DNA from 4 places in the Streptomyces sp. NBC_00370 genome. Region 1 is predicted to be linked to each of the others. Evidence: riboswitches for the same ligand, from Rfam matches in the RefSeq annotation. Region 1 holds a riboswitch; each other region holds the start of a gene.
What was found. A riboswitch is a leader RNA that binds a small molecule or an ion and turns the genes downstream of it on or off. The one in region 1 is predicted to bind cobalamin.
Positions count from the first base shown of each region.

Region 1 (7,080 bases):
CACCACCACACCCGGTTCGGCCGCCAGTGCGTCCACATCGGTGAAGTTGGACATCAGCGGCACCGCGCACACCGCCACCCGCAGCACGTCCTCGCCGTACGGCGGCGCGACGCGCGACTCGCGTACGGTGCCGTGCTGCGACACCCGCAGCCCGTCCTCCTCGTCGATGCCGAGCCCGGTCCGCCACGGCAGCACCCCGTAGGTGGCGCGCCCGGTCAGCCCCTTCAGCATGTCGAGCCCCGGTTCGAGCAACGACACGTCGCCGCGGAACTTGTTGATCAGATACCCGGCGACCAGCGACTGGTCCGCCTCGCTCAGCAGCGCCGTCGTGCCGAAGAAGGAGGCGAAGACCCCGCCCCTGTCGATGTCCCCGACGATCACGACCGGCAGTTGGGCGGCCCGCGCGATGCCCATGTTCACGATGTCGGTACGGCGGAGGTTGATCTCGGCGGGACTGCCGGCGCCTTCGCAGATCACCGCGTCGTACGTGCTCCGCAGCTCATCGAGGCAGTCCAGCACGGGCTGGAGCAGTTCGGCCTGCCGGCCGCCGTGGTAGCCGCGCGCGCTCAGCTCGCCCACCGGCCGCCCCATCAGGATCACTTGGCTGCTGCGGTCGCCGCCCGGCTTGAGCAGTACCGGATTCATCAGCGCCGTCGGCTCGACCCTGGCGGCCTGTGCCTGCATGGCCTGGGCCCGGCCGATCTCCGCGCCCTCGCGCGTCACGAACGAGTTGAGCGACATGTTCTGCCCCTTGAAGGGCGCGACCTTCACCCCCTGGCGCACCAGCCACCGGCAGATGCCCGCCGTAACGACGCTCTTGCCCGCGTCGGACGTCGTGCCCGCGACCAGCAGTCCGCCGCCCCTCATATCGACCCCCTCCGACCAACAACTCCGGACCGGAACCTGGACCCGGCCCCGAACCCGGCCCCGACCGCGAACCGCCCCACCGCACAGACGCCCAGCGTGAGCCAGGTGACGCGTCGCGACAGGCGTACCGCACGCTCGATGTCGGCCACCTCGACCGGCCGCCCCGCCGCCCCGTTGAGCACCGGCCGGTGCTCGACCCGGCCGCCGTACGCGAGGGTGCCGCCGAGCCGTACCCCCAGCGCACCGGCGAACGCCGCCTCCACCGGGCCCGCGTTGGGGCTCGGATGGCGGGCCGCGTCGGCGCGTACCGCCCGCAGGGCGCCGCGCGGATCGCCACCGAAGGCGGTCGCCAGCGCGGCGGTGAGCCGGGCCCCGGGCCAGCCGGCCACGTCGTCGAGCCGGGCCGAGGCCCAGCCGAAGCGTCGGTAGGCGGCGGACTTGTGGCCGACCATCGCGTCGAGAGTGTTCACGGCGCGGAATCCGACCAGTCCCGGCACCCCGGCGACCGCGCCCCACACGAGCGCGCCCACCACGGCGTCGGAGGTGTTCTCGGCGACGGACTCGACCACGGCGCGGGCCATCTGTCGCTCGTCCAGGGCCTGCGGATCACGTCCGCAGAGCCGGGGGAGCAGCGTACGGGCCCGCTCGGTGTCCCCGGCGCTCAGCGCTGCTCCGACGGCGCGCGCCTCCCGGCCCAGCGATGTGCCGCCCACGACCGACCAGGTGGCTGCCGCGGTCAGGACGACGGACGCGGCGCGCCGGTCCCGTACGAGCCGACCGGCGAGCGCGGCGGCGCCGGTGGCGCCCGCGACACACACCGCCGTGTGCAGGGCGCCCCAGCCCCGGTGGTCGCGCCACAGGACGCGCTCGACGGCGCCTGCGGAGCGGCCGAAGGCGGCGACGGGGTGTCCCCGCCGTGGGTCGGCGAACAGCAGGTCGGCCAGGAGTCCGGCGGTGGCGCCGTAGGCGAAGACCCGCTCGGCGGCTGAACCGCGGCCAGGCATGGCGAAGTGTCCTCACTCAGGGTCCGCGCCCCGGCTCGACGTGAAGCGGCGGCGAGAGTTCCTGGCTCCTGGGCGCTGCGCTCTCCCAGTGACAGTGGCGGGACCGCGCCGGACTCGCACCGGCTTCCTCTGCTTGCCACCGCGGGACCGGCGCGAACCGGTCCCTTTTGGCCTCGGCAGTCCACCACGCTGTGAGAACAGCCGTCAACTCACCCTTGACCTGCGGTCGAGGGTGAGCGGGACGGTGCGGGCAGGGCCAGGGGCCGGGTCAGGCGACGATGAGGAAGATCCCGTACGCGACGGCGGCCGCGCACAGGGCGAAGCAAGCGTACGCGCCGGACACGGCGGTCGCCGAGCCCTGCTTGGAGAGGCCGATGACCCCGAGGGTGAACAGGCCAACCAGCGCGACGGTGGCCACGAGGCTGACCCCGAAGACGGAGCCGAGAGCCGCCCAGTCGATTTCCATGCTGTTCCGTCCTTACGCCGTGGCCGAGGCCGCTGTGGTGGGAGCCGCCGCGGTCGCGGCCGTGGTCGCGGCCCCGGGGACCGGAGCGGGGGCCGGGATGGTGGCCGACAGATCCTGCGGGAGTCCGACGGACACCGGAACCACGTCGTCCGTACCGCCGACCACATTCGTGGCGTCGACGGGCCGGCGACGGGAGGCCCGCCAGATCACCGCGGACACCAGGATGAGCAGCGCGGCGACGACGGCGACGCCCCAGGGGCCCCGTCCGGTCAGGAACTCCGCGCCCGCCGCGACCAGACCGGCCGCGGGCAGTGTCAGACACCAGGCGACGGCCATCCGGGTCGCGGTGGACCAGTGGACCACCCCGCCCTTGCGGCCGAGCCCCGCGCCCATCACGGCACCGGAGCACGCCTGAGTCGTGGAGAGCGAGAAACCGAGGTGGGAGGAGGCCAGGATGACGGTCGCGGCACTGGTCTGGGCCGCGAAGCCCTGCTGCGGCTTGAGGGTGGTGAGTCCGGTGCCCATGGTGCGGATGATGCGCCAGCCGCCGAGGTAGGTGCCGAGCGCGATGGCCGTGCCGGCCGAGACGATGACCCACAGCGGCGGGTTGGACCCGGGCGCCAGCACACCGCCGGTGACCAGGGCGAGGGTGATCACACCCATGGTCTTCTGCGCGTCGTTGGTGCCGTGGGCGAGGGAGACCAGGGCGGCGGAGGCGATCTGCCCCGCCCGGTACCCCTTGGCGGTGTCCTTCTCGTCGGTGTGCCGTCCGATCCGGTACGTCAGACGGGTGGCGGCCGTCGCGGCGAGCCCCGCGACGACCGGCGCCGCGAGCGCGGGGATGAGCACCTTGGTGACGACGACCCCGCCGTTGACCCCCGACGTACCGACGGACATCAGGGTGGCGCCGATCAGGCCTCCGAAGAGGGCGTGCGAGGAGCTGGACGGCAGGCCCAGCAGCCAGGTGAAGAGATTCCACAGGATGGCGCCGACGAGTGCGGCGAAGATGACTTCGGTCCTGATGCCCTGTTCGTTGATGAGGCCGCCGGAGATGGTCTTGGCGACCTCGACCGACAGGAAGGCGCCGACGAGATTGAGGGCGGCGGACATGGCCACCGCGATCTTTGGCTGGAGAGCGCCGGTCGAGATGGTCGTAGCCATCGCGTTGGCGGTGTCGTGGAAACCGTTCGTGAAATCGAACACGAGAGCCGTCGCGATCACGATCGCGAGCAGCAGCGTGAGGTGCTCCATGCCGTTCAGGCAATCGAATAAGAGTGAACGGAAGATGAACTAGGCAGGTATTTGAGGTGTCTCTCCACGGGGGAGGCCACGGACCGCACCGCACTGCCCGAATTGCGGCCCGCCTGACAGGATCTGCGCATGACAGAGCACCGGACACAGCCGCCCCCGCCAGCGTCGCGGCCACGGCCCCAGCCACGCTCGCGGCAACGGACCTCCGTGGACGACGACGCGGTCAGGCAGGCCTGGCAGGACGTCGTTGCCACCGCCCGCAGGACGGCCGCCGAAGGCCTCGTCGTCGGCACGTCGGGCAACGTGTCGGCCCGCGTCGGCGATCTCGTCCTCGTCACCCCGAGCGCGGTGCCGTACGACCGGCTGACCCCCGACGACACCGTAGCGGTCCGGCTCGACGGGGAGCAGGTCGCCGGATCCCTCCCGCCGACCAGCGAACTGCCGCTGCATCTGGCGGTCTACCGCAGCACCCCGGCCGCCGCCGTCGTCCACACCCACGCCGTGCACGCCACCGCCGTCTCCACGCTCGTCCCCGAGCTGCCCCTGATCCACTACATGGCGGCCGCCCTGGGCGGTCCGGTCCGCGTCGCGCCGTACGCCACGTACGGGACGGACCAGCTCGCCACGTACATGCTCGAAGCACTCCGCGACCGCAGCGCCTGTCTGCTGCGCAACCACGGCACGGTCGCCCACGGCGCCACCCTCGACCAGGCGTACGACCGCACGGCCCAGCTGGAGTGGATGTGCCGCCTGTGGCTGACCGCGTCGGCGGTGCCGGGACACACCCCGACGCTGCTCTCCGAGGCGGAGCTGGCCGAGGTGACGGAGAAACTGAAGGGGTACGGCAAGCAGAGCTGACCCCCGCGACCGGCCGTGTCGAATGTCACCGGTGGTCCCCGTCCACTGGCGGGCCGGGCCGACGGTCACCACACTGTGAGGGTGCGCCCGGCAACAGCGACGGCAGCAGCCGTCACCACGATGATCGGTGTCGGCGCGGCCGCAGTCGCGGCCGGCCGGTACGCCAGCGACGCGGCGCTCAAGCCGCCGCCCGGGCGCGCCCTGCCCGGCGACCCCCGACTGACCGTGCACGCGACGGCCGCGGGACAGATCACCCTGACCCGCTCCTTCGCCTCCCTGCGTCCCGGCACGTACGGACTCCAGGGCCCCGGCATCCACGCCGTCGTCGGACCTGTGCTGCCCGACGTGGACCACTCCCCGGACACCGTCGTACGCCGTCTTGAGCGCGTCAGCCACGGCAAACTCACCCCGGGCAGCCGGGTGCGGCTCACCCCGCAGGTGCACAGCGGCGACCCGGCGACCGCCCTCGGCCTCGACCACCAGGACATCGAGATCCCCGGCGAACTCGGCATGCTGCCCGCCTGGTTCGTGCCCGGCCTCCGCGAGACCTGGGTGATCACCACGCACGGCCTCGGCACGACGCGCGAACACCCCCTGAACCTCATGGACTTCCTCGCGGCGCAGCGCTTCCCCGTGCTGGACCTCGCCTACCGCGGCGACGCCGGAGCGCCCAAGTCCCCCGACGGGATCGGCCATCTCGGCGACTCCGAATCGCGCGACCTGGAGGCGGCCGTCCGGCACGCGGTCCGGCACGGCGCGCAGAGCGTCCTGCTGTACGGCTGGTCGACCGGCGCCTCGATGGCGCTGCGGGTGGCGACCGACTCCGCCATGGCCGGCCGGGTCAGCGGCCTCATCCTGGACTCGCCCGTACTGGACTGGCAGGCCACCCTGCGGGCCCTGGCCACCGCCCGCCGCACGCCGGGCCCGCTGCTGCCCCTCGCCGTACGCGCGGCCCAGGGCAGGACGGGACTGAGCGGCAACCGGCTGCTGCGCGCCACCGACGCCCGGCACCTGCGGGTGCCGACCCTGATCATCCACGGCCCCGACGACACGCTCGCCCCGTGGGGCCCGTCCCGGCAGCTGGCCGCGCACCGCCCCGAAATGGTCACGCTGCACACCGTTCCGCAAGCGCCGCACGCCGCGATGTGGAATGCGGATCCCGACGGCTACGAAGAGACGCTGCGGCGCTTCCTCACCCCCCTGATGTAACGCCCGGAGCAGCCCGAACGCCGCCGCGTCCACGGCGGTTCCGGGCCCGGCCCGCGCACCCCGCCACGCCGTCGCCGGACCGATCCGGCAGGTTCCGTTTGGGCTTTCGGGCAGTCACCGGGAAGACTGCCCCCGTGACGTCCCGAAAGCCTGATGAGCAATTGGCGCGCAACTCCAGACTCCGAATCGTCCGTTCGCGGCCGGTGGCCTCGGCGCGACGGGCCGTGACCGACGGGCGGAACCGGCCGGCCCCCCGCCCGCCCGAGGGCACTCCGCCCCAGGCGGAGCTGGCCCGCCAGGCGAGGGCGGTGCTCGCCGACGCCGTACGGATCGCCCGATGGGCGGCCGTCGACCGGGACCCGGGAGCGGGCAGGCTCGGCGAGCAGGCCCAGGAACGGGCCGCTGCCGCGCTGGAGTTGTCACCCGCTCAGGTGCGCGCCGCGTGGGACCGGGCCAGGCTGGCCGGACTCGTCGAGCTGCACGACGGCGCGGTGCGCCCCGGCTGGCGGCTGCACGCCTGGGACCGCGACGACAGCGCCGTACTGCGCGGCTGGGTCGCGCTCTTCGACGCCTGGTCGCTGGTCCATCTCGCCCCCGCCGACGTCGAACCCGCGACCGTCGCCGAGGTCGTCGAAGCCCTGCCGCAGGTGCTTTCCCTCCTCCAGCTCTCGGCCGGGCCCGTGACGGCCCCCGCCCTGCTCGACCTGTTGCGCAAGCGCGTCGCCGAACTCCACGAGGAGCGCTGCGAGGTGCCGTACGGACCCGGCGCCGACGCCGCGGAGGCGACCGCCGTCACCGTCCCCCTCTCGCCGCTGCTGCACTGGGCCCTGGAAGGCCTGGCGTCGGTCGGCGCGCTCACCCTCGGCGAGGGCCAGGCGACCCTCACCCCGCTCGGCAACTGGGCGGTGTGGGTCAAGCTGGAGCAGATCTGCGTCGCCGCCCAGAGCCCGGCCGGCAACATCGAGCAGTCCGCGCAGGAGATGCTCCGCGGCTGCGCCGGCCTCACCCCCGGCCCCGCCCGCGCCGAGTACCGCGCCTGGCTCGCCGCCCGCACGGCGAGCAGCGCCATCAGCGAACTCCTCACCGTCGCACGGGGCGAGGACGCACTGCTGCGCGGTCTGGCCTTCGAGGCGCTGCGCGTCGTCGGCGCCCCCGCCGAACCCGGCGTACGGGCAGCGGCCGCCGACACCTCACTGCGCCCCTACGCGCTCCTCTGGCTCGCCGAGTACGAGGGCGCCGACCCCGACGACGCCTCCGAGGTCCTCACCCGCGAGGAGTCGACCTGGCTGTGGGTGGACACCGCGGCGGCCGTGGCCGACCACGGCGAGAGCGCGCTTCTGGTGCGCCACCTGGACTCGGCGGTGCAGGGCAACGTCCCCGCGCTCCTCGAAGAGGTACGCGCCGTCGGCCATCCCCGTACGGTCC
Region 1 is NZ_CP107968.1:2,099,008-2,106,087, reverse strand. Features, by position in the region: gene OHS57_RS09120 (cobyric acid synthase) at 1-867, opposite strand, end outside; gene OHS57_RS09115 (cobalamin biosynthesis protein) at 864-1,871, opposite strand; cobalamin riboswitch at 1,905-2,027, opposite strand; gene OHS57_RS09110 (hypothetical protein) at 2,140-2,337, opposite strand; gene OHS57_RS09105 (inorganic phosphate transporter) at 2,350-3,588, opposite strand; gene OHS57_RS09100 (class II aldolase/adducin family protein) at 3,796-4,446, shown strand; gene OHS57_RS09095 (alpha/beta hydrolase) at 4,528-5,655, shown strand; gene OHS57_RS09090 (hypothetical protein) at 5,790-7,080, shown strand, end outside.

Region 2 (7,080 bases), 1.1 Mb from region 1:
GAGGTCGGACGTGGTGTCGAAGCCGCCCACGTACGCGGCGCGCGAGGCGGCGACGGCCGCCAGCTCGTGCGTACGCCGGGCGCCCATCTCGATCAGCCCGCGTCCGCCGGCCGCCGCCGACATCCGGGAGGCCGCGGCGGCGATGGCCGAGTCGTGGTTGAGGATCGACAGGATCACGGTCTCCAGCAGGACGCACTCGGCGAAGGAACCCTCGACCCGCAGGATCGGCGAGCCGGGGAAGTACACCTCGCCCTCCGGGTAGCCCCAGATGTCGCCGCTGAAGCGGTAGGAGGCCAGCCATTCGAGTGTCGGTTCGTCGACGATCCGCTGCTCCCGCAGGAAGCCCAGCACGTCCGCGTCGAACCGGAAGTTCTCCACGGCGTCCAGGACCCGGCCGGTGCCCGCGACGACCCCGTAGCGGCGCCCCTCGGGCAGCCGCCGGGTGAAGGCCTCGAAGACCGAGCGGCGGTCGGCCGTACCCGCTCGCAGTGCCGCCTGCAGCATCGTCAGCTCGTACTGGTCGGTGAAGAGCGCGGTCGACGGCACGTCCACCGGGAGCCCTAGGTCCGGAGTGTTCATATTTTGATGCTACCCCCAATACTCGTCAGAGTGACGATTTCGATGGTCCGTTTGTGCGACAGGGGCTCCTGGGTGGCAGCATGGACCTGTGGGCGCCCGCGGCGCCGCGAAGATCCGGCAGGACCGGCGAGAGAAGAAGGTCGTCCCGAACCGTGAGTGTTGCTCCGACTGAGATCGAACTCCCTGAATCCGCACAGGAGACCTCCGTCGTCCCGGAGCCGGACGTCCCCTGGCTGACGATCGTCCACAACGACCCGGTCAATCTCATGAGTTACGTGGCGTACGTCTTCCAGACCTACTTCGGCTACTCCAAGGACAAGGCGAACAAGCTGATGCTCGACGTCCATCACAAGGGCAGGGCCGTCGTGTCCAGCGGCAGCCGCGAGGAGATGGAACGCGACGTGCAGGCGATGCACGGCTTCGGCCTGTGGGCGACCCTCACGCAGGACCGCGACTGATGGCCGGGCACTTCGAGGCCGTACCCGGCGGCGGCGCCGCCGTCGCGCTCGACGAGGTCGAGATCTCCATCCTGCGCTCGCTCGCCGTCCAGCTGCTGGAGCTGATCGGCCCCGCCGACGAGCCGGCCGAGGGCACGGACCCGCTCGCCGCGCTGTTCACCGAAGGCCCCAGCGAACCGCCCGCCGACCCGGCGCTGGCCCGGCTGTTTCCCGACGCCTACGGGGACGACGACGAGGAACTGCGGGAGTTCTCCTCCGAGTTCAGGCGCTTCACGGAGAACGACCTGCGCGACCGCAAGCGCGCCGACGGGGTCGCCGTCGTCCGCTCCCTGGACGCGCTCACCGCGTCCGGCGCCGGTGACGCCGTACTGAAACTGACCCCCGACGAGTGCGCCCACTGGCTCGGCGCCCTCAACGACCTGCGGCTGACGATCGGCACCCGGCTCGACGTCACGGACGAGGACGAGGGCGGCGAGCTGTACCGGCTGCCCGACTCCGACCCGCGCAAGCCGATGGTCATGGCGTATCTGTGGCTCGGCGCGCTCCAGGAGACGCTCGTGGAGACGATGATGCCCTGACGGGCCGCGCGGTTGCCCGAAATGAACCCTTCGCCATGATAGGTCCTGAGTGCTGACCGCACGGCGAAAGGGCACTCCACGATGACCACACCCGTCGAGAGCGACGAGACCGGCCGGCCGGGCGAGGACGACGAGGGCTACGCACGCGGGCTCGGCAGCCGGCAGATCCAGATGATCGCGATCGGCGGCGCGATCGGCGTCGGTCTGTTCATGGGCGCGGGCGCCAACATCGCCAAGGCGGGGCCGAGCATCATCCTGATGTACGCCCTCGCCGGCGTCGTCATCTTCTTCATCATGCGGGCGCTGGGCGAACTGCTGCTCTACCGCCCGGTGTCCGGCTCGTTCGCCGAGTACGCGCGCGAGTTCCTCGGCCCGTTCTTCGGCTACGCCACCGCCTGGACGTACTGGCTGATGTGGGTGGTCACCGGCATGGCCGAGCTGACGGCCGCCGCGATCTACATCCACTTCTGGTTCCCGCAGATCCCGCAGTGGGTCAGCTCGCTCGTCTTCCTGCTGGTGCTCTTCGGGGTGAATCTGATCTCGGTGAAGATCTTCGGCGAGGTCGAGTTCTGGTTCTCGATGATCAAGGTCACCGCCATCATCGGCATGATCGTCATCGGGCTCGGCGTCCTCACCCTCGGCTTCTCCGACGCCGGTGCCACCGCGGCCCCCGGCAATCTCGTCTCGCAGGGCGGGGTCTTCCCGCACGGCATCGGCTCCAGCCTGATGACCCTGCAAGGCGTGATGTTCGCCTACCTCGCCGTCGAGGTCGTCGGCGTCACGGCAGGCGAATCGCAGAACCCGGAGAAGACCCTCCCCAAGGCCATCAACACGCTGCCCTGGCGGATCATCATCTTCTACGTCGGCTCGCTGACCGTCCTGCTCGCCGTGGTCCGCTGGACCGAGTTCTCCGCCGGCGTCAGCCCCTTCGTCTACGCCTTCGAGAAGATCGGCATCCCGCTCGCCGCCGGCATCGTCAACTTCGTCGTCCTCACGGCGGCCCTGTCGTCCTGCAACTCCGGCATGTACTCGACGGGCCGGATGCTGCGCGCGCTCGCCGTCAACAGCGAGGCGCCCAAGGCGTTCGGCAGACTCAACTCGCGCCGCACCCCCGCCTTCGGCATCAGCGTCTCCGTCGCCCTGATGGGCATCGGCGTCATCCTCAACTACCTCGTCCCCGAGAAGGCGTTCGGGTACGTGACGTCGGTGGGCACCGCCGCCGGCATCTGGACCTGGATGATGATCCTCGCCAGCCACATCCGCTACCGCCGCGCCGTCGAAGCGGGCCGGCTGCCCGCCTCCGCGTTCCCGGCCCCCGGCGGCGCGGTGCTGAGCTGGGTCGCCCTCGCCTTCCTCGCCTTCGTCACCTGCCTGATCGCCTACGACCACGAAGCGCGCGTCTGCCTGTACGTGGGCGCCCTGTGGGCCGTGGGTCTGGTGGGCGGCTGGCAGCTGCTCAAGCGCCGCACCGTCACCACCGGGGAAGAGGCGGGCGCCTACGCACCCGTCGAGTAGGGCCTACCCGGTGGCCCGGCCCTCGGCCGTCCTATATTTCACTCATGCTGACCATCACCCAGGCTCTGTACGACCAGATCGTCGCGCACGCACGCCGCGATCATCCCGACGAAGCCTGCGGCGTGGTCGCGGGACCCGAGGGCTCCGACCGGCCCGAGCGGTTCGTCCCCATGCTCAACGCGGCACGCTCGCCCACCTTCTACGAATTCGACTCGGCGGACCTGCTGAAGCTCTACCGCGACCTGGACGACCGCGACGAGACCCCGGTGATCGTCTACCACTCGCACACCGCGACCGAGGCGTACCCGTCCCGTACGGACATCAGCTACGCCAACGAGCCCGAGGCGCACTACGTGCTGGTCTCGACCGCCGACAGCGACGGTCTCGGCCCGTTCCAGTTCCGCTCCTACCGGATCGTGGACGGCAAGGTCACCGAAGAGGACGTCACGGTCGTCTGAGAGACTGACCCCCTACCCGAGGCGGCAGGAGCCAGGAAGCCGGTGCGAGTCCGGCGCGGTCCCGCCACTGTGACCAAGCGAATCCGCTTGGCAGCCAGGAACTGACCTGCCGCCCTTCTTCCACCAGCCAGGGGACGCGGAAATCCCCCCGGAGGAGTGCTCAGCCATGCCGTCAGTCCCGCCCACGCTCCGCCGCGCGCTCATAGCCGCCGCGCTCCCCGCCCTGCTGGTACCGGTCGCCGCGTGCGGCTCGACGGACAAGCCGGCGGCGAGCGCCGCGAAGGCAGCCGCCCCCGGCTTCCCCTACACCGTCACCAACTGCGGTGTGAAGACGACCTACCAGGCACCGCCCCGGCGCGTCGTCACCATGAACCAGCACGCCACCGAGGTCATGCTCGCGCTCGGCCTGCGAAAATCCCTGGTCGGCACCGCCTACCTGGACGACACGATCTCGCCCGCCTACGCCGCCGCGTACAAGAGCGTGCCGGTGCTCGCCAAGGAGTACCCCTCCAAGGAGAAGCTGCTCGCCGCCGATCCCGACTTCGTCTACGGCGGCTACGCCAGCGCCTTCGACGCCAAGGACGGCCGCGCGCGCGACGACCTGAAGGGCGCGGGCATCGACACCCGGCTCAACATCGAGAGCTGCACCAAGGGCGCCGTCACCATGGACGACGTCTACCAGGAGGTACGGGAGGTCGGCCGGACCTTCGGCGTCCCCGACCGCGCGGACAAGTGGATCGCGCGGGCCCGCGCCACCGTCGCGGGGACGGCCGCCAAGCTCAAGGGCGTCAAGCCCGTCTCCGTCTTCGTCTACGACAGCGGCGACAAGACCGCCTTCACCGCGGGCGGCGCCGGCATCGGCAACGAACTCATCACCCGCGCGGGCGGCGCCAACGTCTTCGCCGACCTGGACAAGTCGTTCGGCGACGCCACCTGGGAACAGGTGGTCGCCCGCAAGCCGCAGGCCGTCGTCATCTACGACTACGGCTCGACGACGGTCGCCCAGAAGGAGAAGCGGCTCACCGACGACCCGGTGCTCGCCGACGTACCCGCGATCAAGAACAAGCGGTTCGCCGTGATGCCGCTGTCCAGCGTCGTCCTCGGCGTACGCGCCCCCGACGCCGTCGCGAAACTCGCGGCCCAGCTCCACCCCGGAACTGTGAAGTAGCGCCGTGCCCCGCACCACCCCGCCAGGCCCGTCCGGCATATCGGGCGCACCGGTCACGCCCGGCCCGCGAGGGCACGGGCGGCTGCGCTACCCGCTCGTGCTCGGCTGTCTCGTCGCCGCGCTCGCCGTCGCCGTCGTCGCCGGGCTCGCGCTCGGCTCCGTACGGATCGGGCCCGGCGAGGTCGTCGCCGCCCTCACCGGGCGGGCCGCACCGAGCCCGTACCGGACCATCGTCCTCGACGTACGGCTGCCCAGGGTGCTGCTCGGCGCGATCGTCGGCGCGGGGCTCGCCGTCGTCGGGACGGTCCTCCAGGCGCTGGTGCGCAACAAGCTCGCCGACCCGTTCCTGCTCGGCATCTCCTCCGGCGCGTCGACCGGCGCCGTGGCCGTGCTCGTCCTCGGCATCGGCGGGGGAGTGACCACCACCGTCGCCATGCCGGCCGCCGCCTTCGCCGGCTCGCTCGTCGCCCTCGCCCTCGTCTACAGCCTCGCCCGCAGGGGCGGCGCCATGACCGGCGGCAGGCTCGTCCTGGCCGGGGTGACCGTCTCGTACATCCTCTCCGCGCTCACCACCCTCCTGCTGGTCGTCGCCGCCCGGCCCGAGCAGTTCCAGGAGGCCCTGTACTGGACACTCGGCGGTCTGGGCAGCGCCCGCTGGGGCACGCTCGTCCTGCCCGGCGTCGTCCTGCTCGCCGGGACGGCGCTGCTGATGACCCTGGCCCGGCCCCTCGACCTGCTGCTGGTGGGGGAGGAGGGCGCGAGCGTGCTCGGTCTGAACGCCGGGGCGTTCCGGGCGGCCGTCTTCGTCGTCGCCTCGCTCGTGACCGGCGTCATGGTCGCGGCGAGCGGCGCCGTCGGCTTCATCGGACTGCTCGTACCGCACGCGGCCCGCGCGGTCGTCGGCGCCGGACACCGCGGCCTGCTGCCGGTCGCCGCGCTCGGCGGGGCCGTGGTGCTGGTCGTCGCCGACCTCGCCGCCCGTACCGTCGCAGCGCCGCAGGACGTCCCCGTCGGTGTCCTCACCGCGCTCATCGGCGGCCCGTTCTTCCTGTGGCTGATGCGCCGCCGTCCCGAAGGAGCCCCCGCATGAGCGCCGAGCTGCGGGTGGAAGGGCTGTCCTACTCCGTGGACGGCCGTGAACTCGTCCATGCCGTCGACCTGACGGCGGCCCCCGGCGAGACGATCGGGCTCGTCGGGCCCAACGGGAGCGGCAAGACCACCCTCCTGCGCTGCGTCTACGGCACGTTGCGGCCCACCGCGGGACACGCCCTTCTCGACGGCGCCGATCTGCACACCATGACCCACAAGGCCCGCGCCCAGCGGCTCGCGACCGTCCCGCAGGACGGACAGACCGACTTCGAACTCACCGTCCGTGAAGTCGTCGCCATGGGCCGCTCCCCGCACAAGCGCTTCTGGGAGGCGGACAACGCGGCGGACGCCGCCCTGGCCGACGCGGCGCTCGACCGGGTCGGCATCCGCCCGCTCGCCGACCGCACCTTCCCGTCCCTGTCCGGCGGCGAACGCCAGCGCGCGCTCGTCGCCCGCGCCCTGGTCCAGCAGCCGGCCCTGCTCGTGCTGGACGAGCCGACCAACCACCTCGACATCCGCTACCAGCTCGACATCCTCACGCTGATCAGCCGGTCGGGGACCACCAACCTGCTCGCCCTGCACGACCTGAACCTCGCCGCGTACTACTGCGACCGGCTCTACGTCCTCCAGGCGGGCCGCGTCGTGGCGTCCGGCACACCCCGCGACGTCCTCACCCCCGGGCTGCTGGCCGCCGTCTACGAGGTGTCGGCCGAGGTCAGCACCCACCCCACGACCGGCGCGCCGACCGTCACATATCTGCCGTAACCGGGACAGCTTCCAGCAATCCGTCCAACTGGCGAACGTGCCTCGTCCACCAGTCGAGATCGCTTACCTGGATGCGAACCGGGAATCGATACGATGACCTCATGGTTCCCCAGGACGTGAGCGACAAGACGCCGAGCACACCGCTGCTCGTGGCGCGGCTGCACGTCGACCTGTGCCGCCTCGCCAGCGCCATCTGTCCCGGCGGCGCGACCGCCGGCTGACCGGCCCCGCCCGGCTTCCCGCCGCTCCAGGCACCAGCCGCACCCGCACCACCCCGAACTCGCCCCACCCCCGCGCGCGGGGGCCCGAGCCGCGCGCCACCCTTCCCGGACAGTGCACCGTCCCCCTGACAGGAGCCGAACGCCATGGCCATCGAGGTCCGCATCCCGACCATCCTCCGCACCTACACCGACGGAGCCAAGGCCGTCCAGGGCAGCGGCGCCACCCTCGCCGAGCTGTTCGCCGATCTC
Region 2 is NZ_CP107968.1:3,183,126-3,190,205, reverse strand. Features, by position in the region: gene OHS57_RS14120 (nicotinate phosphoribosyltransferase) at 1-579, opposite strand, end outside; gene clpS (ATP-dependent Clp protease adapter ClpS) at 732-1,037, shown strand; gene OHS57_RS14110 (DUF2017 domain-containing protein) at 1,037-1,615, shown strand; gene OHS57_RS14105 (amino acid permease) at 1,697-3,130, shown strand; gene OHS57_RS14100 (Mov34/MPN/PAD-1 family protein) at 3,175-3,588, shown strand; cobalamin riboswitch at 3,560-3,712, shown strand; gene OHS57_RS14095 (ABC transporter substrate-binding protein) at 3,755-4,756, shown strand; gene OHS57_RS14090 (iron ABC transporter permease) at 4,794-5,846, shown strand; gene OHS57_RS14085 (ABC transporter ATP-binding protein) at 5,843-6,610, shown strand; gene OHS57_RS14080 (putative leader peptide) at 6,712-6,831, shown strand; gene OHS57_RS14075 (MoaD/ThiS family protein) at 6,976-7,080, shown strand, end outside.
Region 2: linked by a shared signal. The riboswitch ahead of OHS57_RS14095 (ABC transporter substrate-binding protein) and the one ahead of OHS57_RS09115 (cobalamin biosynthesis protein) in region 1 are both predicted to bind cobalamin.

Region 3 (7,080 bases), 3.6 Mb from region 1:
CCCCCGTGTACTTGGCGGCGTCGCCGGACCCCACGCTCCGCACCCCCAGCCCGGCCGCCACGGTCAGCACCGCGCAGACCCCGGCCACGAGACACGTCCCCCTGAGCGTCCCTGGCCGCACCCGGCGCCTCACGTTTGCGGCTCGCCGGGCCGGTAGCTGGCCCTGATGTGGACGCGTTCGCCCTGGGGGCCCAGGATGCTGAGGAACTCCACCGCGTGTTCGTCGGCATTGCCGAACCAGTGCGGCAGATGCGTGTCGAACTCCGCGGCCTCACCCTCCGTGAGGATGAAGTCCTCGTCGCCGAGGACGACGCGCAGCCGCCCGCGCAGGACGTACAGCCAGTGGTAGCCCTCGTGCGAGCGCGGATCGGGTTCGCGGCCGTCGGTCAGACCGGCCGGCATGATGTGCTTGAACGCCTGCGGGCCGCCGGGTTTGCGGGTCAGCGGTACGACGGTCATGCCGTACCGGGTGAAGGGCCGCGGGTACACCCGCGGATCAAGATCGGCCGGAGCGCCGATCAGCTCGTCGACCGGCACCTGATAGGCCCTCGCCAGCGGCAGCAGGAGTTCGAGGCCCGGCTTGCGGTGGCCGGACTCCAGCCGGGAGAGCGTGCTGACCGGGATGCCGGTGATCTCCGACAGTGCGGTCAGGGTGACGCCGCGCCGCGTGCGCAAGGCGCGCAGCCGGGGCCCGACCGCCGCCAGCACCGCGCCGAATTCGTCGCTCATGCAACCACGGTGCCCGTGTTTTGCCATTTCCGCAAAGAGCTTTGCCCGAATGCCGTTCCGAGCGCATCGTTGCGTCGCAGTCACCGCACAGTCAGGACGCAGCCGTCCCGAAGCGACGAAAGGCCGACCCCCATGGATGCCCAGGGCTGGAACGACATGTACCGCAGCCGCGAGCAGCTGTTCAGCGGCAACCCCAACGGGGTGCTCGTCGCCGAGACCGCGGAACTGCCGCCCGGCCGGGCGCTCGACGCCGGGTGCGGCGAAGGCGCCGACGCGCTCTGGCTGGCCCGGCGCGGCTGGCAGGTCACCGGGGTCGACATCGCCGAGACCGCCCTGCGGCGCGCGGCGGCGGCGGGCACCGACGTCGAGGACCGGGTGACCTGGAGACGCGCCGACCTCAGCACCACACCGCCCCCGGCGGACGCCTTCGACCTGGTGTCCGTCCAGTACTTCCCGCTGCGCCGCACGCCGGACCACGCGGCGCTGCGCGACCTCCTGGCCGCCGTCGCCCCCGGCGGCACCCTGCTCTTCGTCAGCCATGACCTCGCCGACCTGACCCACCGGGAGGGCGACGACTTCGACCCCGCCGACTACTACCAGCCCGGCGACGTCCCGCCGCTCCTCGGCCCCGGCTGGGACGTCCTGGTCGACGAGACCCGTCCGCGCGCCGTCCCGCCCCCGGCCGGCACCCACCACACCCACGACACCGTCCTGCGGGCGCTGCGCCGGCCGTGAGCGGTCCCTTGCCGCGGCTCAGAAGTCGTCGTCCAGGCTGACCGAACCCTCCACCGCCACCTGGTAGGCGGACGGGCGGCGTTCGAAGAAGTTGGTCAGCTCCTGGACGCCCTGCAGCTCCATGTACGAGAACGGGTTCTCCGAGCCGTACACCGGGGCGAGGCCCAGGCGGCGCAGCCGCTGGTCGGCGACGCACTGGAGGTATTCGCGCATCGACTCGGTGTTCATGCCGGGCAGCCCGTCACCGCACAGGTCGCGGCCGAACTGCAGCTCCGCCTCGACCGCCTCCTTGAGCATGTCCGTGACCTGCTGCCGGAGTTCGTCGTCGAAGAGGTCGGGCTCCTCCTTGCGGACGGTGTCCACGACCTCGAACGCGAAGTTCATGTGCATCGTCTCGTCGCGGAAGACCCAGTTGGTGCCCGTGGCGAGACCGTGCAGCAGGCCGCGCGAGCGGAACCAGTAGACGTACGCGAAGGCCCCGTAGAAGAACAGGCCCTCGATGCAGGCCGCGAAGCAGATCAGGTTCAGCAGGAAGCGCCGCCGGTCCGCCTTGGTCTCCAGGCGGTCGATCGTCTCGACCGAGTCCATCCAGCGGAAGCAGAACTGCGCCTTCTCGCGGATCGAGGGGATGCTCTCCACCGCGTCGAACGCGGCGGCCCGGTCCGCCGGATCGGGGAGGTAGGTGTCGAGCAGCGTCAGATAGAACTGGACGTGCACGGCCTCCTCGAAGAGCTGGCGGGACAGGTACAGCCGCGCCTCGGGCGAGTTGATGTGCTTGTACAGCGTCAGGACCAGGTTGTTCGAGACGATCGAGTCGCCCGTCGCGAAGAACGCGATCAGCCGGCCGATCATGTGCTGCTCGCCGGGGGAGAGCTTGGCGAGGTCGGCGACGTCGGAGTGGAGGTCGACCTCCTCCACGGTCCAGGTGTTCTTGATCGCGTCGCGGTAGCGGTCGTAGAAGTCCGGGTAGCGCATCGGCCGCAGCGTCAGTTCGAACCCCGGGTCGAGCAGGTTCTTCACGACGGTCTCGGTCGGTTCGGTGGTCTCGGTCGGTTCGGTCTCGGTCGTCATTACTGGCAGGCCTCGCAGGACTCGGGGTTTTCCAGGGAGCAGGCGACGGCGTCCGCGTCGGGCGCCATCGGTACGGGCACGGGCACGGGGCCGGGGCCGGGGCCGGGGGCGACGCGCGCCGCCGGTACGTCGGCGCCGGCCGCGCGGGCGATCCGGGTCGCCGGGCGCGAGCGCAGGTAGTACGTGGTCTTGAGGCCCTTCTTCCAGGCGTACGCGTACATCGAGCTGAGCTTCCCGATGGTCGGCGTCTCCAGGAACAGGTTCAGCGACTGGCTCTGGTCGAGGAACGGGGTACGCGCCGCCGCCATGTCGATCAGACCGCGCTGCGGGATCTCCCACGCCGTGCGGTACAGCTCGCGCACCTCGGCGGGCAGCCAACTGAAGCCCGCCACCGAGCCGCTCGACTCGCGCAGCGCCTCACGGCTCCTTGCGTCCCAGACGCCGAGCCGCTTCAACTCCGCCACCAGGTACGAGTTGACCTGAAGGAACTCACCCGACAGCGTCTCGCGCTTGAAGAGGTTCGAGACCTGCGGCTCGATGCACTCGTAGACCCCGGCGATCGAGGCGATGGTCGCGGTCGGCGCGATGGCGAGCAGCAGCGAGTTGCGCATACCGCTCCTGGCGACCCGGGCGCGCAGGGCGTCCCACCGCTCGGGCCAGTTCAGCTCCACGCCGTAGTGGTCGGGGTGCAGCACCCCGCGCGCCGTACGCGTCTGCTCCCAGGCGGGCAGCGGGGCGTACCGCTCGGCGAGCCCGCAGGACGCCTCGTACGCGGCGAGCATGACCCGCTCGGCGATCTTCGTGGAGAGCGCGGCGGCCTCGGCGGAGTCGAAGGGCAGGCCCTTCTTGAAGAAGACGTCCTGCAGGCCCATCACGCCGAGGCCGACCGGGCGCCACTTGGCGTTGGAGCGGCCCGCCTGCTCGGTCGGGTAGAAGTTGATGTCCACGACCCGGTCGAGGAAGGTGACGGCGGTGTGGACCGTCGTGTCCAGCCGCGCCCAGTCGATCTCGCCCGAATCCAGCACGAAAGCGGCCAGGTTGACCGAGCCGAGGTTGCAGACGGCCGTCTCGCCGTCGTCCGTGACCTCCAGGATCTCCGTGCAGAGGTTGGAGGAGTGGACCGTGCGGCCGGGCTCCGCCGTCTGGTTGGCCGTACGGTTCGACGCGTCCTTGAAGGTCATCCAGCCGTTGCCGGTCTGGGCGAGGGTGCGCATCATCCTGCCGTACAGGTCACGGGCCGGGATCGTCCTGATCGCGAGGCCCGCCGCCTCCGCCGCGCGGTACGCCGTGTCGAACGCGTCGCCCCACAGGTCGACCAGCTCCGGCACGTCGGACGGCGAGAACAACGACCAGTCGGTGTCCGCCTCGACGCGCCGCATGAACTCGTCGGGGATCCAGTGCGCCAGGTTGAGGTTGTGCGTACGGCGCGCCTCCTCACCGGTGTTGTCCCGCAGCTCCAGGAACTCCTCCAGGTCGGCGTGCCAGGTCTCCAGGTAGACGGCGGCGGCGCCCTTGCGCCTGCCGCCCTGGTTCACGGCGGCGACCGAGGAGTCGAGCGTGCGCAGGAACGGCACGATGCCGTTGGAGTGCCCGTTGGTGCCGCGGATCAGCGAACCCCGGGAGCGGATACGGGAGAACGGGATGCCGATGCCGCCCGCGTGCTTCGAGAGCCGGGCCACCTGGTGGTAGCGGTCGTAGATCGAGTCGAGTTCGTCGGCGGGGGAGTCCAGCAGATAGCAGGAGGACATCTGCGGGTGCCGGGTGCCCGAGTTGAACAGGGTCGGCGACGACGGCAGATAGTCCAGCCGGCTCATCAGCCGGTAGAGCGCGGCGACGTCCTCCAGCGCGGCCGGGCTGTCGTCCTCGGCGAGCCCGCACGCCACGCGCAGCATGAAGTACTGCGGGCGCTCGATGACCTGACGGGTGATCGGGTGGCGCAGCAGATAACGGCTGTAGAGCGTGCGCAGACCGAAGTAGCCGAACCGGTCGTCGGCCGCCGGGTCCACGAGCTCGTCGAGCCGGTCGGCGTGCAGCGCCACGAAGCGGGCGGTGGCGTCGGCGATCAGCCCCTCGGTGTGTCCGACGCCGACCGAGGCGGAGAACGACACCGCGCCCTGGCCGGCGGCCTCGTCGGCGATGGAACGGGTCAGCAGCCGGGCGGCGAGCCGGGAGTACGCGGGGTCCTCGGAGATCAGCCCGGCGGCGGCCTCGGTGGCCAGCTCGCGCAGGCCCGCAGCGTCCGATCCGGCGTTACGCCCCCGGAGCGCCGCCGCTGCGACCTTGCCCGGGTCGGTGTCGGGCAGATCGGCGGTGAGGTCCGTCAGCGTACGCAGCAGTGCCTCGCCTGAAGCGGCGGTGTGCGTGGCCGGACGGTCTGGCGCGATGGTCACGTGATGCTCTCCCTCGCTCGGATCGGGTCCGGCGGGCAGGAGGCAGGCATACGACGGACCGCACCCAGGGCAGGGCGCACCGCCGTGTCCGCCGGCCCTACCGCGGGGCCCGGGACGTCTCGGCGCCCGGCTCGGTCGAACCGGACGCACCGTCGGCAGGTCTTCGGACTCGCGGGTACGACAAAGCGCACCACAGCACACCGTTGCGGGACAGTTCCGGATTCGCACCGGATTCCCCTGTGTCGACAGCGAGACGAGCATACATCTGGTGGGCGTCTCGGGAGTCACCCCCCACATCTTGTGTCGCATCGAGTTTCGTCTGCCCGCTACGGGATTCATCTCGGCATCACGCTGGATACCGAGCAGCTCAAGGAATGGGTGCGCTGATACGCGCGACGGGCCGCCGGCGGTGCCGGCGGCCCGTTCCCGTGACGGTTTTCTCGGTGGGTCAGTGAGCCGGTTCGGCCGGTGTTGTCAGGGGGAGTTCGGCCTTGACGTCCGGGTCGCCCGCGTCCGCCGTGTAGTCGGACGCCGTCGTCTCGTCGATGCCGTCCGGTGCCTTGACCGCGCGCAGGATCAGGGTGAGGACCACCGTCACCACCACGTTCAGCACGAACGCGGTGAGGCCGATGTAGCCGATCTCGCCGAGCCCCGGGATCTCCTTCGACGAGCCGCCGAAGTGCTTCTGGGTCGGGCTCGCGACGCCGTACGCGGCGAGCGTCCCGTAGACCATGCCGACCGCCCAGCCCGCCAGCAGCGCCCAGCGGTGGAACCAGCGGGTGAACAGGCCGCCGACCAGGGCCGGCAGGGTCTGCAGGATCCAGATGCCGCCCAGCAGCTGGAAGTTGATCGCGACGGTCGGGTCCATCCCGAGGACGAAGACCAGCGCGCCCACCTTCACCAGCAGGGACACCAGCTTGGAGACCTTGGTCTCCTGCGCCGGGGTCGCGTCCGGCTTGATGAAGTCCTTGTAGATGTTGCGGGTGAAGAGGTTCGCCGCGGCGATCGACATGATCGCGGCCGGCACCAGCGCGCCGATACCGATCGCGGCGAAGGCGACGCCGGCGAACCAGTCGGGGAACATGTTCTCGAAGAGCTGCGGGATCGCCAACTGGCCGTTGTCGACCTTGATCCCGGCGGCGATCGCCATGAAGCCGAGCAGCGCCAGCAGCCCCAGCATCAGTGAATACAGCGGCAGGATCGCGGTGTTGCGCCGGATCACGTCACGGCTGCGGCTGGAGAGCGTCGCCGTGATGGAGTGCGGATACATGAAGAGCGCGAGCGCCGAGCCGAGCGCCAGCGTCGCGTACCCCCACTGGCCGGCCTCGGGCGGCGCCAGCGCGCCGCGCGGTTTGCCGGTGGCCGGATTGACCTTCGCGAAGGCGTCGCCCGCCTTGGCGAAGATGTCGTCGAAGCCGCCGAGCCTGATCGGGATGTAGATGATCGCCACGAGAATGACGATGTAGATCAGACCGTCCTTGACGAACGCGATCAGCGCGGGCGCCCGCAGCCCCGACGAGTACGTGTAGGCGGCGAGCACGGCGAACGCGATGAACAGCGGCAGGTCCTTGACGAACCAGTTGGTGTCGTTGCTGCCGCCGATGCCCATCACGTCGAGCACCGACTGGATACCGACCAGCTGGAGCGCGATGTACGGCATCGTCGCGAGGATGCCGGTCACGGCGACGGCCAGCGACAGGGACTTCGACCCGAAGCGCCCCCTGACGAAGTCCGACGTCGTCACGTACCCGTGCTTGTGCGACACCGACCAGAGCCTGGGCAGGAAGGTGAAGATCAGCGGGTAGACCAGGATCGTGTACGGGACGGCGAAGAAGCCCGAGGCGCCCGCCGCGTAGATCGCGGCCGGCACGGCCACGAAGGTGTACGCCGTGTAGAGGTCACCGCCGAGCAGGAACCAGGTCACCCAGGTGCCGAACGACCGGCCGCCCAGGCCCCATTCGTCGAGGCTGTGCTGGTTCTCCGCCCTGCGCCAGCGCGCCGCCAGGAACCCCATGGCCGTGACGGCCAGGAAGAAGAAGATGAAGACGCCGAGCGCGACGCCGTTCACACCGTCCTTCATCGCGACGCACCTCCCTTGCGGGCGCGCTGGTCACGCTGCCACAGCTTGTAGGCGGTCATGGTCAGCGCGGTCGAG
Region 3 is NZ_CP107968.1:5,734,914-5,741,993, forward strand. Features, by position in the region: gene OHS57_RS25685 (ribosomal maturation YjgA family protein) at 1-88, opposite strand, end outside; gene OHS57_RS25690 (helix-turn-helix domain-containing protein) at 130-729, opposite strand; gene OHS57_RS25695 (class I SAM-dependent methyltransferase) at 862-1,464, shown strand; gene OHS57_RS25700 (ribonucleotide-diphosphate reductase subunit beta) at 1,483-2,535, opposite strand; gene OHS57_RS25705 (ribonucleoside-diphosphate reductase subunit alpha) at 2,535-4,925, opposite strand; cobalamin riboswitch at 5,063-5,187, opposite strand; gene mctP (monocarboxylate uptake permease MctP) at 5,374-7,005, opposite strand; gene OHS57_RS25715 (DUF3311 domain-containing protein) at 7,002-7,080, opposite strand, start outside.
Region 3: linked by a shared signal. The riboswitch ahead of OHS57_RS25705 (ribonucleoside-diphosphate reductase subunit alpha) and the one ahead of OHS57_RS09115 (cobalamin biosynthesis protein) in region 1 are both predicted to bind cobalamin.

Region 4 (7,080 bases), 5.4 Mb from region 1:
GACCCCGCCGAGGTCGACGACGAAGCCCAAGTCGTTGTGTTTGTAGGCGCGTCGCTGACCGATGCCGATCGAGGCCGCCACGTTGGCACCGGCGACCTTGCCCTGCCGTCCGGCGTGCTGGGCCGTCATCGGGGTGATCTCGCCCGGCTTGGTGAGATCGGGCACCGCCGCCGCGTCACCGCAGGCGAACACCTCAGGGTGGCCAGGGACGTTGAGGTACGGGTCGACGACGAGCCGGCCCTTCTCGACGGGCAGGCCGATGTCGGAGACCAGCGGGTCGGGACGTACGCCCACACACCAGATGAGCGTGTGCGTCTCGATGAACTCGCCGTCGTCCAGGGTGATCCCGGCCGGAGTCACCTCCTTGACGGAGGTACGGGTACGCACGTCGACGCCACGGCTGCGCAGCACCCGGTCTGCGGTGGCGGAGAGATGGCGGTCCAGCTCGGGCAGCACGCGCGGCGCGATGTCGAGGAGCAGCCAGCGCGGCGGCCGGCTCAGCCGCCAGGCGGGCTGCTGACGCACCAGCGCGTCGGTGAGCAGCTTGCCCTGGGCGGCGACCTCGGTGCCGGTGTAGCCGGCGCCGACCACCACGAAGGTGGCACGGGCCGCTGCCTCGGCGCTGCCCCGGACGGTGGCCAGCTCGATCTGCCGGGTCACGTGGTCCCGCAGGTACAGCGCCTCCGGCATGCCACGGAAGCCGTGGGCGTATTCGGCGACGCCGGGGATCGGCAGCAGTTTGTTGACGCTGCCGACGGCCAGGACGAGCCGGTCGTACGTCAGCTCGCCGCGCCCGCCCTCGGGGTCCGTGTAGGCGACCGTGCGGGAGTCCAGGTGGACGCTGTCGGCCTCGCCGAGGACGAGCCGTACCCGGGGCAGCGTCCCCGGCAGCGAGACCGTCACCCTCCGTGGTTCCAGGATTCCGGCGGCCACCTGCGGCAGCAGCGGGAGGTAGAGGAAGTAGTCGGTCGGGTTGAGCAGGATGATCTCGGCCCGGCCGCGTACCTGCCGGGACAGCACCCGGGCGGTCTGGTAGCCGGCGAATCCCGCTCCCACGATGACAATGCGTTCTCGGCTCACGTTCGACTCCGGACGGTGACTTTGGGGTCGTACGGATGGATCCACCAGGTGCCCAGTCGAGAGAGCCCCAAACACCGGAAATGTCCCTGCCGGGTACGCGCCGCCGCCCCCGCCGCCGTAGGCGCCGCACGCCCCCGCCCAACAGGGCGGCCGGTCCGTCGGTTGACAGGCCGATGATTGGTGGGAGGGTGGATTCAGCGGGTGCGACGCCCCGCGCCGGCTCGTCTCCCCCAGGTCGTGTCCCTGGATCCCGGGGATCGGTTGCTTGCCGACCGCCTCGGCGGGTAGCGGCACTGGCACGTCCGTACGGCGACTGCCGTGCGGCTGCGGAGACGAACGATGCGAGGAGAGCGACGTGAGCGGCGACAGCAGTGAGATGGCCGACGATGTCTACCAGCCCGACGGTTCCGAAGTGCTGGACGACGAGGGCATTCTCGACACCGAGGACACACTCGTCGACCGTGGCTCCGACCCCTTCGACGAGGGCTGGTCGCCTCCGGAGCGCCCGCTCGGCGTGGAACACACCGGTACCACGGCGGCGGAACAGCACGAGGGCGAGACGCTGGACCAGCGGCTCGCCGAGGAGATCCCGGACCGTACGGACGACGAGGACCCCGACTGGGACGGCATCGGCGATCTGACGCCGGGCGAGGGCGAGGCCCTGGACGACGAGGTCGGGGACGCCAGGGCGGGCCGCCTGGTGGCGCCCGACGAGGGCGCCCACGAGGACGCGGAGAAGGACATGATCGCCAGCGACGTCGGCATCGACGGCGCGGCCGCCTCGGCCGAGGAGGCCGCGATCCATCTCGTACCGGACGCCGACGACGACTGAGCACGGCCGACGGCCGAGCGGCGCCGCCGCTGTACGGCCGGCACGGTTTGGCGACGACCGGCCCGCTTCGTGCGGGCCGGTCGCGTGCTCCCGGGGCGGGTGTCGGCCCCGGGACGCGGTCAGACGAGCGCCGCGGCCGGTTCCCGCGCGGGGAACGGCGCGAGCACCGGAAGGAACTCCCGGTCGGGGCCGGGGTGCCGCTGGGCCGCGCCGACCAGGGTGAGCGGGATCGTGGGCACCCGCAGGACGCTCTGCGGAGCCTCCACACTGCGGGTGAACCAGATGACTTTGCCCTCGGCGGTGGCGCAGGTGCCCCAGCTGTCGCTGACAGCGGCGACGCGGGCGAGGCCCCCGCCGCCGGCCGTCAGCAGCCGGGGCATCCTCGGCCCGTTGTCCTCGACGGACGTCGTGAGATGACGTCCGGTCCAACGCAGTTCCACAATGCACCTGTTGTCGTCGCCAACGTGACGGTGGACATTGGTCAGCAGTTCGTCGATGCCCTGGGAGACGGGTGCGACGTGCAGGTCGAGTTTCCAATAACGAAGGTGAGCGGCGACGATGCGCCGGATCTGCGATACGCGCTCCGCGGAGGCGTGCAATTCCACCTCGTAGTGCCGGTCGAGTGGAACTGTCATGTTTGAGGCTCCTCACAGAGAGGCCCACATGCTTCACGGCGTTGTGCCTACGGCGTAGCAACGACCCCCGAACACGAAGCGTGAGCAACAGCCACTTCTGGGTCACCAACAGACTGACCCCGTTGCGCCGGATGCGCAACACAAGCGGCTGTCGCCCCGCCGTCGGCCCCGTCAGCGGTGGCTTTCCAGCCGCAGCGTGACTTCCTCCTCCTGGTCGCCCGCCGCCGTACCCACGACCCGTACGGAGAAGGCGGAGGTGAGCGCCGCGTGCAGGGCGTCCACCGCCTTGTGGCCGCCCTGGAGGGTGGCGGTGACGGGCGAGGACAGCTCGGCGGGCGCCGCCTCGCCGCGTACGTCCGCCACGTCGAAGGTGGCCGTCCAGACGGCCTGCCGGTCGGCCGGCACGTCCTGGGGTACGTCGTCGGCGGCGCGGTCGGAGGCGAAGGCCGTGCCGAGGACCGCGAACACCGTGTGGGCGTCCTCCTTGGCCTGTCCGCCGAGTTGCACCGCGACCTCGGTCGCCGACTGTTCAGCGTTGCTCATGGGGTTGTTCCTCTCTGCGCCGAAGCTGTACGTGGAAGCCTGGGAAGGGATCGCTCCCAGGCTCTCCCCCGGGCCGTCGGAGTGCGACCGGAACCGGTCGGCCGGATGAAGCGCCGGCGGCCCGGGTACCCGCTGGGCAGCGGGCCAACCACCGGGCGCCCCGACGGGCCACGGCAGCTGTGTGCCCGTCAGGGCCGGGGGTACACGGTCGGCATGACCGTCGCCAAGACCAGCGTCCTCGTCCTCGACTGTGCCGAACCCGCCGACCTCGCCGAGTTCTACGCCACCTTCTTCGAAGCGGAGATCAAGATCGGTACCGACCCGGACTTCGTGGAGATCGTCGGACAGTCCGGCGTCCATCTCGCGATCCGCAGGGACCACGGCTACGCGCCTGCCAGCTGGCCCCGGCCCGAAACCTCTCAACAGGCCCATCTGCGCATCATGGTGGCCCGCGAGGACATCGACGAGGCGGAGCGTGAGGCGATCAGCCTCGGCGCACGCCCGCTGGACACCAAGGACAACGGCGGCCCGCGCGACACGCGCGTCTACTCGGACCCGGCGGGGCACTCCTTCACGCTGGCCGTCCAGCCGTAACGACGATGTCCGGCGTCCCGCCGTGGCGGGGCGCCGGACAGAGCCGGTCCGGGGTACAGGCTGCCTCGCGGAGGACTCAACCGCCGAACTGCTGGATGAACGCCTCGCAGAACGCCTTCAGATCGTCCGGCTTGCGGCTGGTGATGAGCGGGCTGGGCGCGGCGGTGCAGACCTTGACCTGCTCGTCCACCCAGGTACCGCCGGCGTTGCGGATGTCGGTCCGCAGGCTCGGCCAGGACGTCAGCGTCCTGTTACGCACCACATCGGCCTCGATGAGCGTCCACGGGGCGTGGCAGATCGCCGCCACCGGCTTGCCCGCGTCGAAGAACGCCTTCACGAAGGCCACCGCCGCGGGATCCGTCCGCAGCGCGTCGGGGTTGGCGACACCGCCGGGCAGCACGAGACCGTCGTAGTCCTCGACGGAGCTCTGCGCCACCGTCCGGTCGACGGGGAAGGTGTCCGCCTTGTCGAGGTGGTTGAACGCCTGCACCTGGCCCGGCGCGGTCGAGATCAGCTCGCGCTCGCCGCGCGCCTCCCCCACCGCCTTCCAGGGTTCGGTCAGCTCGACCTGCTCCACGCCTTCGGGAGCAACGAGAAATGCCACTCGCATCCGGATCACGTCCTTTCTCGTCATGTACAGCTGTGTTCGTCTGCCCGACGACGGGCGCCCGACACGCAGGCGGCCCGTGGACCGAGCCGGCCGGCCCCGCACGATTCTTACCGGAATGTGCCGGGCGGGCATGTCGAGTGACGCCGGGGGCTGCCGGGCGGCGTCAGGCGGGCGTCAAAGCCGCACGCGGTCGCGTCAGCCGTCCGTCAAGGCGTGGAGCGCCGGTCCGTTCCGTGCCTAGAGTCACCGCCATGGGACGACGTCGGGCGGGAGGGGCGGCCACGGGGCCCGGCGCCGGCAGCCGGGGCGCGCCGGGCACGGTGTACGACGACCGCTGGGCCGGTGAGGCCCGGCAGGCGGCGGGGTGCGCAGGGGTGTTGCTGACCCTGCTGCTGGTGGTCGACGGCGCTTCGGGCGATCTGACCCTGCGGCACGCCGTGTTCTGGACCGGGCTCGCCGTGCTGCTGTTCGTCGTACTCGTACCGGCCCGGGTGTCGGCGGGGGCCGGCTGGCTGGCCTCGCGCGGGCTGCTCGGCGAGCATCGGGTGCGTACGGACCGGCTGTTGTCGGTCCGTATGTCCGACGGGGTGGCCCAGCGCCTCGTCCTGTGCGACACGGAGGGCGGCAGGGTCGAGGTCGATCCGCGGGTGCTCGTCGCGGCGCCGCAGCTCTGGTACCGGCTGGAGACGGACGCCCTCGGGTCGCTGAGAGACGGCCGGCCGCTGTACGGCGCCGATACGCTCCGCAGGCTCACCGGACGCCTGGACGGCGCGGCGGCCGAGGCGGTCTTCCGCTCGTCCGGCCTGCGCTGAGCGTCCCGGTCCCGGCCGCCGCGGACCGTGCGTACGGCGTGGGCCCGGACGCGGGCACGAGGGGTGCACTGTGGCGTCACGGGGCCGACGGGCGGTACGGTGCCGAGGACATGACGAGGGTGTGACGGAAGTCCGGTGAGAATCCGGCACGGTCGCGCCACTGTGGACCCGCGGTTCGCCGCGGGAAGTCAGACCCGGCACCTTCGTCTCAGGCACCACGATCGGGACGCGTGTTCCCCAGGAGGTTCGGCCATGGCACAGTCTGCCGCCCCCACCACCGGCTCCACAGCCGTCGCACCCATCTCGCTCAAGGCGATAGCGCCCTGGGCGGTCTTCTTCGGCGTTCTGATGCTGTTCCTGCTGTACTTCGTCGGCGCCGAGCAGGGCGCCACCTCTGTCTTCTCCGGCACCGACATCCACGAGTGGGTCCATGACGGACGCCATCTCCTCGGCTTCCCCTGCCACTGAGAGACCGAGGAAATCCGCTCATGAACTCCATATCCGTCAGGGCCCTGTTGGTGCGCGGCATGCTCGCGGGGCTCGCCGCAGGCGTGCTCGCCCTCGTCGTCGCCTATCTGCTCGGTGAGCCGAGGATCGACTCGGCCATCGCGTTCGAGGACTCGCACAGCCACGAGCACGAGATGGAAGTCGTCAGCCGCTCGCTCCAGTCCACCGCCGGACTCGCCACGGGCGTCCTGGTGTTCGGCGTCGCCGTCGGCGGTATCGCCGCGCTCGCGTTCTGTGTCGCGCTCGGCCGGATCGGCGCCTTCGGGCCCCGGGCCACGGCGATGCTGCTCGCGGGCGGTGCGCTGCTCACCGTCTACGTCGTGCCGTTCCTCAAGTACCCGGCCAATCCGCCGTCGGTGGGCGACCCGGGGACCATCGGCAAGCGCAGTACGCTGTATGTGCTGATGATCGTGCTGAGTGTGCTGCTGGCCGTGGCGGCCGTCATCTTCGGCAAGCGGCTGGCACCGCGGCTCGGCAACTGGAACGCGACGGTCGCCGCCGTCGTCGGCTTCGGTGTGCTGGTCGGCCTCGCGTACGCGTTCCTGCCCACCGTCAACGAAGTGCCCAAGGACTTCCCGGCGCCGCTGCTCTGGCAGTTCAGGGTGGCCTCGCTGGCCATCCAGATCACCATGTGGAGCGCCTTCGGGCTGATCTTCGGCCATCTCGCCCAGCGGCTCCTCGCTCCGGAGACCGTTCCGGCGGTGCGCCGCAGCAGTCCGGACGACCGGGTCGGCGCCCCGGTGAACTGAACCCCGACCACCGTCAGAAACCCGCCGGGGCCCTTCCCGGCGGGTTTCTTCGTGAGGAGAAGCAATGGAGTACGTACGTCTGGGCCGGACCGGTCTTGAGGTGTCCAGGATCGTCCTCGGCTGTATGAGTTTCGGCGACCCGCAGTCCGGGTCCCACCCCTGGTCCCTGCCGCTGGAGGAGTCACGGCCGCTGGTCCGGCAGGCCGTCGAGGCGGGCATCACCACCTTCGACACGGCCAACGTCTACTCGCTCGGGTCGAGCGAGGAGATCGTCGGGCGGCTGCTGGGCGAATTCGCCAAGCGCGAGGAGGTCGTGATCGCCACCAAGGTGAACGGCCGGATGCACGCGGGTCCCAAGGGCGCGGGTCTGTCGCGTGCGGCCATCTTCAGCCAGGCGGAGGCGAGTCTGCGGCGGCTGGGCACTGACTACATCGATCTGTACCAGATCCACCGCTACGACCCGAACACGCCGATCGAGGAGACGATGGAGGCGCTGCACGACCTCGTGCGCGCCGGGAAGGTGCGCTACATCGGGGCCTCCTCGATGTGGACGTGGCAGTTCGCCAACGCCCAGCACACCGCCGAACTGCACGGCTGGACGCCGTTCGTGTCGATGCAGGACCAGTACAGCCTGCTGATGCGCGAGGAGGAGCGGGAGATGCTGCCGTTCTGTCTCGACCAGGGGGTCGGGGTGCTGCCGTGGAGCCCGCTGGCCCGG
Region 4 is NZ_CP107968.1:7,523,698-7,530,777, reverse strand. Features, by position in the region: gene OHS57_RS33405 (NAD(P)/FAD-dependent oxidoreductase) at 1-1,080, opposite strand, end outside; gene OHS57_RS33400 (DUF5709 domain-containing protein) at 1,457-1,912, shown strand; gene OHS57_RS33395 (ATP-binding protein) at 2,032-2,547, opposite strand; gene OHS57_RS33390 (hypothetical protein) at 2,719-3,090, opposite strand; gene OHS57_RS33385 (VOC family protein) at 3,304-3,684, shown strand; gene OHS57_RS33380 (type 1 glutamine amidotransferase domain-containing protein) at 3,761-4,294, opposite strand; gene OHS57_RS33375 (hypothetical protein) at 4,546-5,106, shown strand; adenosylcobalamin (AdoCbl) riboswitch at 5,219-5,314, shown strand; gene OHS57_RS33370 (CbtB domain-containing protein) at 5,359-5,574, shown strand; gene OHS57_RS33365 (CbtA family protein) at 5,595-6,362, shown strand; gene OHS57_RS33360 (aldo/keto reductase) at 6,427-7,080, shown strand, end outside.
Region 4: linked by a shared signal. The riboswitch ahead of OHS57_RS33370 (CbtB domain-containing protein) and the one ahead of OHS57_RS09115 (cobalamin biosynthesis protein) in region 1 are both predicted to bind cobalamin.